DNA from 4 places in the Janibacter sp. DB-40 genome. Region 4 is predicted to be linked to each of the others. Evidence: predicted binding sites of a transcription regulator. Region 4 holds the regulator's gene; each other region holds the start of a gene.
The links. Region 4 encodes HrcA, which represses chaperone genes, less so after heat shock. Its sites were predicted from a motif close to TTNGCACTCGNNNNNNNCGAGTGCNAA; they were not measured.

Region 1: the regulator HrcA is predicted to act here: its motif matches at 1,134-1,160, upstream of groES (co-chaperone GroES).
Region 2: the regulator HrcA is predicted to act here: its motif matches at 1,204-1,230, upstream of groL (chaperonin GroEL).
Region 3: the regulator HrcA is predicted to act here: its motif matches at 1,115-1,141, upstream of PVE36_RS03980 (Hsp20/alpha crystallin family protein).

The regions. Positions count from the first base shown of each region.
Region 1 is NZ_CP120360.1:2,480,147-2,482,344, forward strand. It holds gene groL (chaperonin GroEL) at 1-576, opposite strand, end outside; gene groES (co-chaperone GroES) at 702-998, opposite strand; gene PVE36_RS11795 (class I SAM-dependent methyltransferase) at 1,242-2,198, shown strand, end outside.
Region 2 is NZ_CP120360.1:373,273-375,470, reverse strand. It holds gene groL (chaperonin GroEL) at 1-1,086, opposite strand, end outside; gene PVE36_RS01835 (GNAT family N-acetyltransferase) at 1,300-1,767, opposite strand; gene PVE36_RS01830 (DUF3263 domain-containing protein) at 1,795-2,094, opposite strand.
Region 3 is NZ_CP120360.1:811,073-813,270, forward strand. It holds gene PVE36_RS03975 (DUF4038 domain-containing protein) at 1-1,056, shown strand, start outside; gene PVE36_RS03980 (Hsp20/alpha crystallin family protein) at 1,217-1,678, shown strand; gene PVE36_RS03985 (3'(2'),5'-bisphosphate nucleotidase CysQ) at 1,760-2,198, opposite strand, start outside.
Region 4 is NZ_CP120360.1:2,028,484-2,030,681, reverse strand. It holds gene PVE36_RS09615 (DUF3097 domain-containing protein) at 1-396, opposite strand, end outside; gene hrcA (heat-inducible transcriptional repressor HrcA) at 543-1,577, shown strand; gene dnaJ (molecular chaperone DnaJ) at 1,632-2,198, shown strand, end outside.

The sequences.
Region 1 (2,198 bases), 450 kb from region 4:
CTGCATGCCCTCGGTGAAGTCGAGAGCGGTCTCGGCGGTCGAGGACTCCTCGACCGTGATGACACCGTCCTTGCCGACCTTGTCGAAGGCGTCGGCGATCGTGGAGCCGATGACGTGGTCCTGCGCGGAGAGGGCAGCGACCTGGGCGATCTCCTCCTTGCCCTCGAGCTCGCGGGCGTTCTCCAGCAGGCGGTCGGACACGGCCTGGACGGCCTTGTCGATGCCGCGCTTGAGGCCCGACGGGGCTGCGCCCGCCGCGACGTTGCGCAGGCCCTCGCGGACCATCGCCTGGGCGAGGACCGTGGCGGTGGTCGTGCCGTCGCCGGCGACGTCGTTGGTCTTGGTCGCGACCTCCTTCGCCAGCTGCGCGCCGAGGTTCTCGTAGGAGTCCTCGAGCTCGATCTCGCGGGCGATGGTCACGCCGTCGTTGGTGATGGTCGGGGCGCCCCACGCCTTGTCGATGACGACGTTGCGGCCCTTGGGGCCGAGCGTCACCTTGACGGCGTTGGCGAGCTGGTCGACGCCACGCAGGAGGGCGTCACGGGCGGAGTCGTTGAACTCCAGTTCCTTGGCCATGGGTGTCCTTTGGTCTCAGGTGAGAAGAGGGGGGAAACGGCGACGCCCCGGTGGGACCCGGGAGGGCCCGCACCCGGGGCGTCAGCAGTTGCGGCCGGTGCCCGGCCGCAGGGTCTCGGGGATCGTCAGCCGACGATCGCGAGGACGTCACGCGCGGAGAGGATGAGGTACTCCTCGCCGGCGTGCTTGACCTCGGTGCCCCCGTACTTGGAGTAGATGACACGGTCGCCGACGGAGATGTCCATCGGGACGCGCTCGTCACCGTCGTCGTTGAAGCGGCCCGGGCCGACGGCGACGACCTGACCCTCCTGCGGCTTCTCCTTGGCGGTGTCCGGGATGACGAGTCCGGACGCGGTGGTCTGCTCGGCCTCGACGGACTGGACGACGATGCGGTCCTCGAGCGGCTTGATGGAAACCGACACGCTGACTCCTTCTGTGAGGGTCGTGAATGATGATGAGTTGTCGTAAGTGCCGGGCCGGACGCCGTCGCGGGGATCGACCAGCCATGGCGTTGGCACTCGCCAGTGGTGAGTGCCAAGTCCAAATCTATGCGGCGGTTGGCACTCGGTCAACCCGAGTGCCAACCGCCCGTCCCGGTGGTCTCGAAGTGATCACCTCCGGCCCGTCTTCTTCGCTGCGCCCGCGGAGAAGGGACAATGCCCCGTGTGGATCTGACGACCGTGCGCTGGCTGGCCTCCCCCGAGGGCCATGCCGCCCTGCACGACCTCCCCGAGTACCGGGAGGCCGACGCCGTGGCACAGGTGAGCGCGCTGCGGGCCGAGGGTCGCAGCGCCGAGCAGGCCGCTGCCCTGATGACCCAGAAGCGCCTGCGGGCACGCGCGCAGGACAAGTTCGGCGAGTTCGCGCAGGGCATGCTCTTCACCCCCGACGGGCTCGAGCAGGCCAGTCGTCTCGAGGTCGCCGCGACCCACGCCGGTCGGTACGCCGCCGCCAGTCTGGCCACCGTCCACGACCTGGGCTGCGGCATCGGCTCCGACGCGATGGCCATGAGCGCCCTGGGCGTGACCGTCCAAGGCATCGACGCCGACCCGCTGACGGCGGCCTTGGCCGACATCAACCTGCGGCCGTGGCCGGACAGCCGGGCCCGCACGGGAGTCGCCGAGGACTTCGAGCCCCCACTCGACCCCCTGCACGCCCGCGCCGGCGTCTGGCTGGACCCGGCCCGCCGCACGCCCGGCGTCGCCGACCGCTCCGGCCGCACCCGCCGCGTCTTCCGACTGGACGAGATCTCCCCGTCGTGGGACTTCGTCCTCTCCGTCGCCCGGGACGTGCCCGCGACCGGCGCGAAGCTGAGCCCCTCCCTTCCCCATGACATCCCGCCGCTCGGGACCGAGGCGCAGTGGCTCTCCTGGCAGGGCACCGTGCTCGAGTGCACCGTCTGGTGGGGCCCCCTGGTCAAGGAGACCGGCCGCAGCGCCCGGGTGCTGCGCCGCGGCCACCCTCCGGTCGAGGTCGACGAGCGCAGCTGCGAGGACGACCCCCGCCGGGCCGCCGCGCTGGCCGACACCGGCCGGTGGCTCTACGAGGCCGACCGGGCCGTCGTGCGCGCCGGCCTCATCGGGACCGTCACCGGCGCCGTCTCCGGCGCCGAGCTGGAGCCG
Region 2 (2,198 bases), 1.7 Mb from region 4:
CTTCTCGCGGTCGTAGTCCGAGTCGGAGTTCTCGATCTCGGCCTTGATCTGGTTGACGCGGCCGTTGATCTGCTCCTGGTCGCCGGCGCCCTCGACGATGGTCGTCTCGTCCTTGGTGACGACCACCTTGCGGGCGCGACCGAGCAGGTCGAGCTCGGCGGTCTCGAGGGAGAGGCCGACCTCCTCGGAGATGACCTGGCCACCGGTGAGGATGGCGATGTCGGCGAGCATGGCCTTGCGACGGTCACCGAAGCCCGGGGCCTTGACGGCGACGGACTTGAAGGTGCCCTTGAGCTTGTTGACCACGAGGGTGGACAGCGCCTCGCCCTCGAGGTCCTCGGCGATGATCATCAGCGGCTTGCCCGACTGCATGACCTTCTCGAGGATCGGCAGGAGCTCCTTGACGTTGCCGATCTTGGAGTTGGCGATGAGGACATAGGGGTCCTCGAGCACCGTCTCCATGCGCTCGGTGTCGGTGACGAAGTAGCCGGAGATGTAGCCCTTGTCGAAGCGCATGCCCTCGGTGAGCTCGAGCTCGAGCCCGAAGGTGTTGCTCTCCTCGACGGTGATGACGCCTTCCTTGCCGACCTTGTCCATGGCCTCGGCGATCTTGGCGCCGATCTCCTGGTCGGCGGCGGAGATGGAGGCCGTGGCAGCGATCTGCTCCTTGGTCTCGATCTCCTTGGCCATCACGAGCAGCTCCTCCGAGACGGCCGAGGTGGCCTTCTCGATGCCGCGCTTGAGGGCCATCGGGTTGGCGCCCGCGGCGACGTTGCGCAGGCCCTCCTTGACGAGGGCCTGGGCGAGGACGGTGGCCGTCGTCGTGCCGTCACCGGCGACGTCGTCGGTCTTCTTGGCAACTTCCTTGACGAGCTCGGCGCCGATCTTCTCGTACGGGTCGTCGAGCTCGATTTCCTTGGCGATGGACACGCCGTCGTTGGTGATCGTGGGGGCTCCCCACTTCTTCTCCAGCACGACATTGCGGCCCTTGGGACCGAGGGTGACCTTGACGGCATCGGCGAGGGTGTTCATTCCCCGCTCGAGGCCGCGACGGGCCTCCTCGTCGAAAGCAATGAGCTTTGCCATTCGGGTGGTTCCTCCACGCGAATCGAAGGGTGCGACCGGGGGTGCCCGCGACGGACGGGACACTCCCACCCGGCTCACGTCACCGTGTGGTCGCGCCCCTCACCTGACCGGTCAGGACTGTCACTCTCACGGGGAGAGTGCTAAGGCCCATTATTGGCACTCTCCACCCGAGAGTGCAAACGCCCGGCGCCCGCGCACCGGCCCGTCCACCGGTCAGGGCGAAGGGGGGCGCAGCCGCTTCTGGCGGACGTCGGCCGCGGGGGCGTAGTCGACTGCGTCGTAGAACCCCTCGGCGCCGAGGTCGCACCGCAGCCGGATGACGCCGACCCCGGCCCCCTTCGCCCAGCTCTCGCAGGCGCCGAGCAGCGCGGCGCCGACCCCGCGGCGGCGCTGGTCGGCCGCGACGTACAGCGCGTGGACCCACAGGCGACCGCGGGTCCCGATCGGCTGCCCCGGCCAGGTCGACTCGGGCGGGAGGGTCGCCTGCAGGTAGCCCGCGTGGCCGCCCTCGAGCTCGGCGATCCACGTCGGCAGCTGCCCGCGGTGGCGCAGCCAGTGCCCGGCGGCCCGGTCGAGGTAGCCGTCCTCGCGCGACCCGTCGACCGCGATCGCGAACTGCAGCGACAGCGCGGCGACGATGAAGGCGTCCTCGGGCCCCGCCCGGACGATTCGCAGGCTCACGCCCTCATCGTGGCAGACCCCGAGGGCTCAGACCTCGAACCCCAGGCGGCGCGCGCTGCGGGTGCGCTGACGCTGGTCGCGCAGGCGACGCAGCCGCTTGATGAGCATCGGGTCCTCGGAGAGGGCGGCCGGGTTGTTGATCAGGCCGTTGAGCACCTGGTAGTACCGCGTGGAGCTCATGTCGAACAGCTCCTTGATCGCCTGCTCCTTGGAGCCGGCGTACTTCCACCACTGACGCTCGAAGGCCAGGATCTCGCGGTCACGGTCCGTGAGCGGGACCGACGTGGTCGGCTGGCTGGACTGATTGGCCTGGTTGGCGGGGTTCACGGAGTGCAGCGTACCGACCGAATCACAGGCCTGTCATTACCTCGGCGTGTCGGCTGGACACCCCACCCCACGAGGCCACTCGCCCCTCGTGGGCCCCACCCGTC
Region 3 (2,198 bases), 1.2 Mb from region 4:
GCGCCGCACGACGACGGCTCGACGGTGGACGGGTTGGCCCCCTTCGTCGAAGGGGATGTCACCGAGTGGAGTCCGGACTACTGGGGCCGGGCCCACGACTACGTCGCTCGTGCCGAGCGGCACGGGATCACGGTGATGCTCTACCCCATCGACTCGTGGGTCTGGGGCAAGGCCTTCACCCCTGACGGGATGCAGCAGTGCCGGACGTACGGGCGGCAGGTCGCCGAGCACTTCGCCGACCTGCCGAACATCGTGTGGATGGCCGGCGGCGACTACTACCCGGCGAGCGACGCGCCGGGTGAGATCGACCGGTGTGTGGCGGCGGTGCGTGAGGGGATGCGTGACGTCGGCGATCAGCGTCCCTTCACCATGCAGCTCGGCGCGGCCGGCCCGGTCGTCACGACCGACCACCCGTGGTGGCGCCGGGGCGTGGACTGGAACTTCGTCTACACCTACGACCCGACCCACGCGGCCGTGGCACGGGCGTACAGCCACCAACCGCCGGTGCCGACGCTGCTGGGGGAGGCGAACTACGAGCGGGAGAACAACCAGGGCAACCAGCCGACCACGAGCGAGACCCTGCGCCGGCAGGTGGCCTGGGCGCTGACCAGCGGTGCGGTGGGGGACTTCTACGGCTCGTCCGACTGGGGGTTCGCCCCGGGTTGGCAGGAGCGCCTGGGCTCGCCGGGGCTGGCGGACGTGGGGCACGTGCGGGATGTCTTCGCCGGTGTGGAGTGGTGGCGGTTGGTGCCGGATGCGAAGGGGGCATTCCTCACCGGTGGCAGGGGAGAGGCGTGGGAGCGCGGCGACGTCCTCGACAGCGATCTCGCGACCGCGACGATCGCGCCCGACGGCTCGGTCGCGGTGGTCTACGTGCCGACCCAGCGCACGATCACCATCGAGACCGGTGCGCTCGCGGACGACGTGTCGGCCTCGTGGGTGGACCCGTCGACGGGGCAGACGCAGCCCGCCGGAGTGCAGCCGCAGTACCGGACGCCGGGGCAGAACGGGGACGGTGACGGGGACTGGCTTCTCGTCTTCACCTCTCCCGGATGACCGGTTGGTGCTCGCCGAGCACCCCCCAACAACACCTCAAAAAGCCATCACGAAGTACTTGGCACTCTCAAGGCGAGAGTGCTAAATTTCTGCTGTCGGTACAGGGAGGCGCCACCCCCGCGGGGCGGTGGGTGGCCCACATTGTTGGAGGTGACCTTTGATGATGCGCACTGATGGATTCAACGAGCTGGATGCCTTGGCCCAGGGGTTGCTGGGTGGGCGCTCGACGCCGCGATCGCCGCAGTTCATGCCGGTCGACGTCTACCGCATGGAGGACCAGTACGTGGTCCACGCGGACCTGCCGGGCATGGACCCGGGCAGCATCGACGTCAACATGGGACGTGGCGTGCTGACACTGACCGCGCACCGCACGGCGCCGCCGGAGGAGCGCGTGCAGTGGCTGACCAGTGAGCGGTTCTCGGGCAGCTACCGCCGCCAGATCACCTTCGGGGACGACATCGACCCCGACCAGGTCAAGGCGAACTACGACAACGGGGTGCTGACGGTGACCCTGCCGCTGAACTCGCGTGCAATGCCCCGCCAGATCTCCGTCGAGAGCAAGGGGGCCGAGCCCATGGAGGTGTCTGCCTCCAGCAGCGAGCAGCAGCGGATCGACAGCTGAGTCCGGGCCCCGAGGCAGAGCGGCCCCGCCGAGATGGCGGGGCCGCTCTGTGTGTGTCGGCGCCGGGACGAAGGGGGTCGCTCAGTCCTCGACCGCGCGGATCCCCTTCAGGACGGTCTCGGCGACCTCCGGGCGGCAGACGACGAGGTCGGGCAGGTAGGGGTTTTCGTTGTTGTAGACCAGCTCCGAGCCGTCGATGCGGCTGGTGTGGAGGCCGTGGGCGCGGGCCACGGCGACCGGTGCCGCGGAGTCCCACTCGTACTGGCCGCCGGCGTGCACATAGGCGTCGGCGATGCCGTCGAGGACGGACATGGCCTTCACCCCGGCCGAGCCCATCTCGACGAGGTCGGCGCCGAGGTGGTCGGCCAGTCGGGTGACGAACTCCGGCGGCCGGCTCCGGCTCACGGCGAGGCGAAGGGGGTCGCCCGCCGCCCCCTTCGCCGGCTCGCTCTCGGCGCTCGAGTAGGTCACGCCCCGGGCCGGGCGGCCCACCGCCCCGGCGACGAGCTCGCCGTCCTGC
Region 4 (2,198 bases):
GCGGCCCTCGACGAAGATCCGCGACCCGCGGGCGACCCGCGCCTTCGCGTCGCGCACGGCGACGGATCCGCTGGCCGTGCGCGAGGCGGCCTGCTCGGCCTCGGCCAGGGCGGCGCGCTGCGCCGCCCGGGGCGCGGTGAGCGCCACCGGCCGACCGTCCTGCAGGAAGCCCGCACCCAGCGGGAAGGCGCGCACCTTGCCGCGCCGGTCCTCGAGGTGGACGACGTGGACGCCCCCGGCCTTCTCCACCGAGACGACCGCGCCCACCCAGCCGGTCTCCACGTCCTCCACGACGGTGCCGTGGGTCGCCTCGACCGGGCGCGAGGTGGGGCGGGCGAGGCGGCCGTGGGAGCGCCAGTCACCGGAGAGCACGTCATTGCCGTATCGGTCGTTCACGAGGACCGACGCTAGGCCGCGCGGGGCCTCCGGGACGGCAGGGCACGCCGGATTCCGGGGAATGCGCCGATCAGTCGTAGACTTGGCACTCAGGTGGACCGAGTGCCAAGGCGGTGCGGTCATGATGTGTCGTGAAGGAGGACTCCATGAGTGACGAGCGGCGGATGGCCGTGCTCAGCGCCATCGTGGAGGACTACGTGCAGACGTCGGAGCCCGTCGGCTCACGGGCCCTGCTCGACCGCCACCGGCTCAACGTCTCGGCGGCGACCGTGCGCAACGACATGGCCGCCCTCGAGGACGAGGGCCTCATCGTCGCCCCGCACACGTCCGCCGGCCGGATCCCGACGGATGCCGGCTACCGGCTCTTCGTCGACCGGCTGCAGGCCATCCGGCCGATGTCGCGGGGCGAGCGGGCCGCCATCACCGACTACCTCGAGGGCGCCGACGAGCTCGACGCCGTCCTGGACCGCACGGTGCGCCTGCTGTCGACGTTGACCCGCCAGGTCGCCGTCGTCCAGTACCCGTCCCTGACCCGCAGCACCGTCAAGCACATCGAGCTGGTGCCGATGAACGACACCCGGCTGATGGTGGTCGTCATCATGGGCACCGGCCGGGTCGAGCAGCGGGTCGTGCCGACCGGGGTCGACTACACCGACGGCCCCGGCCTCGATGCGCTGTCCCGGGCGCGTGCCCGGATCAACGCCGCGACCCGTGACCGGCGCCTCACCGAGGCGCTGGGCGCGCTCGGCACCCTCCACGACGAGGACACCGACACCGAGGACGCGCTCACCGCCGGTGTGCTCGCGGCCCTCGGCGACGCCCTCGCCGAGGAGCGCGAGACCAAGGTCGCCCTCGCGGGGACGGCCAACCTCGCCCGCAGCTCCAGCGACTTCCCGATGACGCTGGAGCCGGTCCTGGACGCCCTGGAGCAGCACGTCGTGCTGCTGAAGCTCCTCAGCGTCGAGGCCGGCCAGGACGAGGCGGGTGTCTCCGTGCGCATCGGCTCGGAGAACCCCGTGAGCGGCCTGCACACGACCTCGCTGGTCACCTCGGGCTATGGCTCCGGGGACGAGCAGGTCGGTACCGTCGGTGTGCTGGGCCCGACTCGCATGGACTACCCGGCGACGATGGCGCAGGTGCGTGCCGTCGCCACCTACCTCTCGCGGATCATGGACACCTGACCGGCGTCCGTCCGCATCGACCGACCAGACCCACGACCTACGAGGACGTCACGCGTGAACGACTACTACGAGGACCTCGGCGTCAGCCGCGAGGCCAGCCCCGAGGAGATCAAGCGGGCCTACCGCAAGCTCGCCCGCACCCTGCACCCCGACGTGAACCCGGGGCCGGACGCCGAGGAGAAGTTCAAGCGCGTCTCCCAGGCGTACGACGTGCTCTCCGACGAGACCAAGCGCCGCCAGTACGACATGGGCGGCGACCCCTACGGCGGCGCCCACGACGGCTTCGGCGCGGGCTTCAGCTTCAGCGACATCATGGAGCAGTTCTTCGGCGCCCAGGCCGGTGGCGGCGGCCGTGGGCCGCGCTCCCGGCGCTCGCGCGGCCAGGACGGCCTCGTCGGGCTGGAGGTCGACCTGGCGACCGCCGTCTTCGGCGGCCAGGAGGACCTGACCATCGACACCGCCACCGCGTGTGCGGCGTGCGACGGCGACGGCGCCCAGCCGGGCACCGGTCGGCGCACCTGTGACACCTGCGCCGGTCGCGGCGAGATCCAGCAGGTGCAGCGCTCCTTCCTCGGCCAGGTCATGACCAGCCGGCCGTGCCCGACCTGCCAGGGCTTCGGC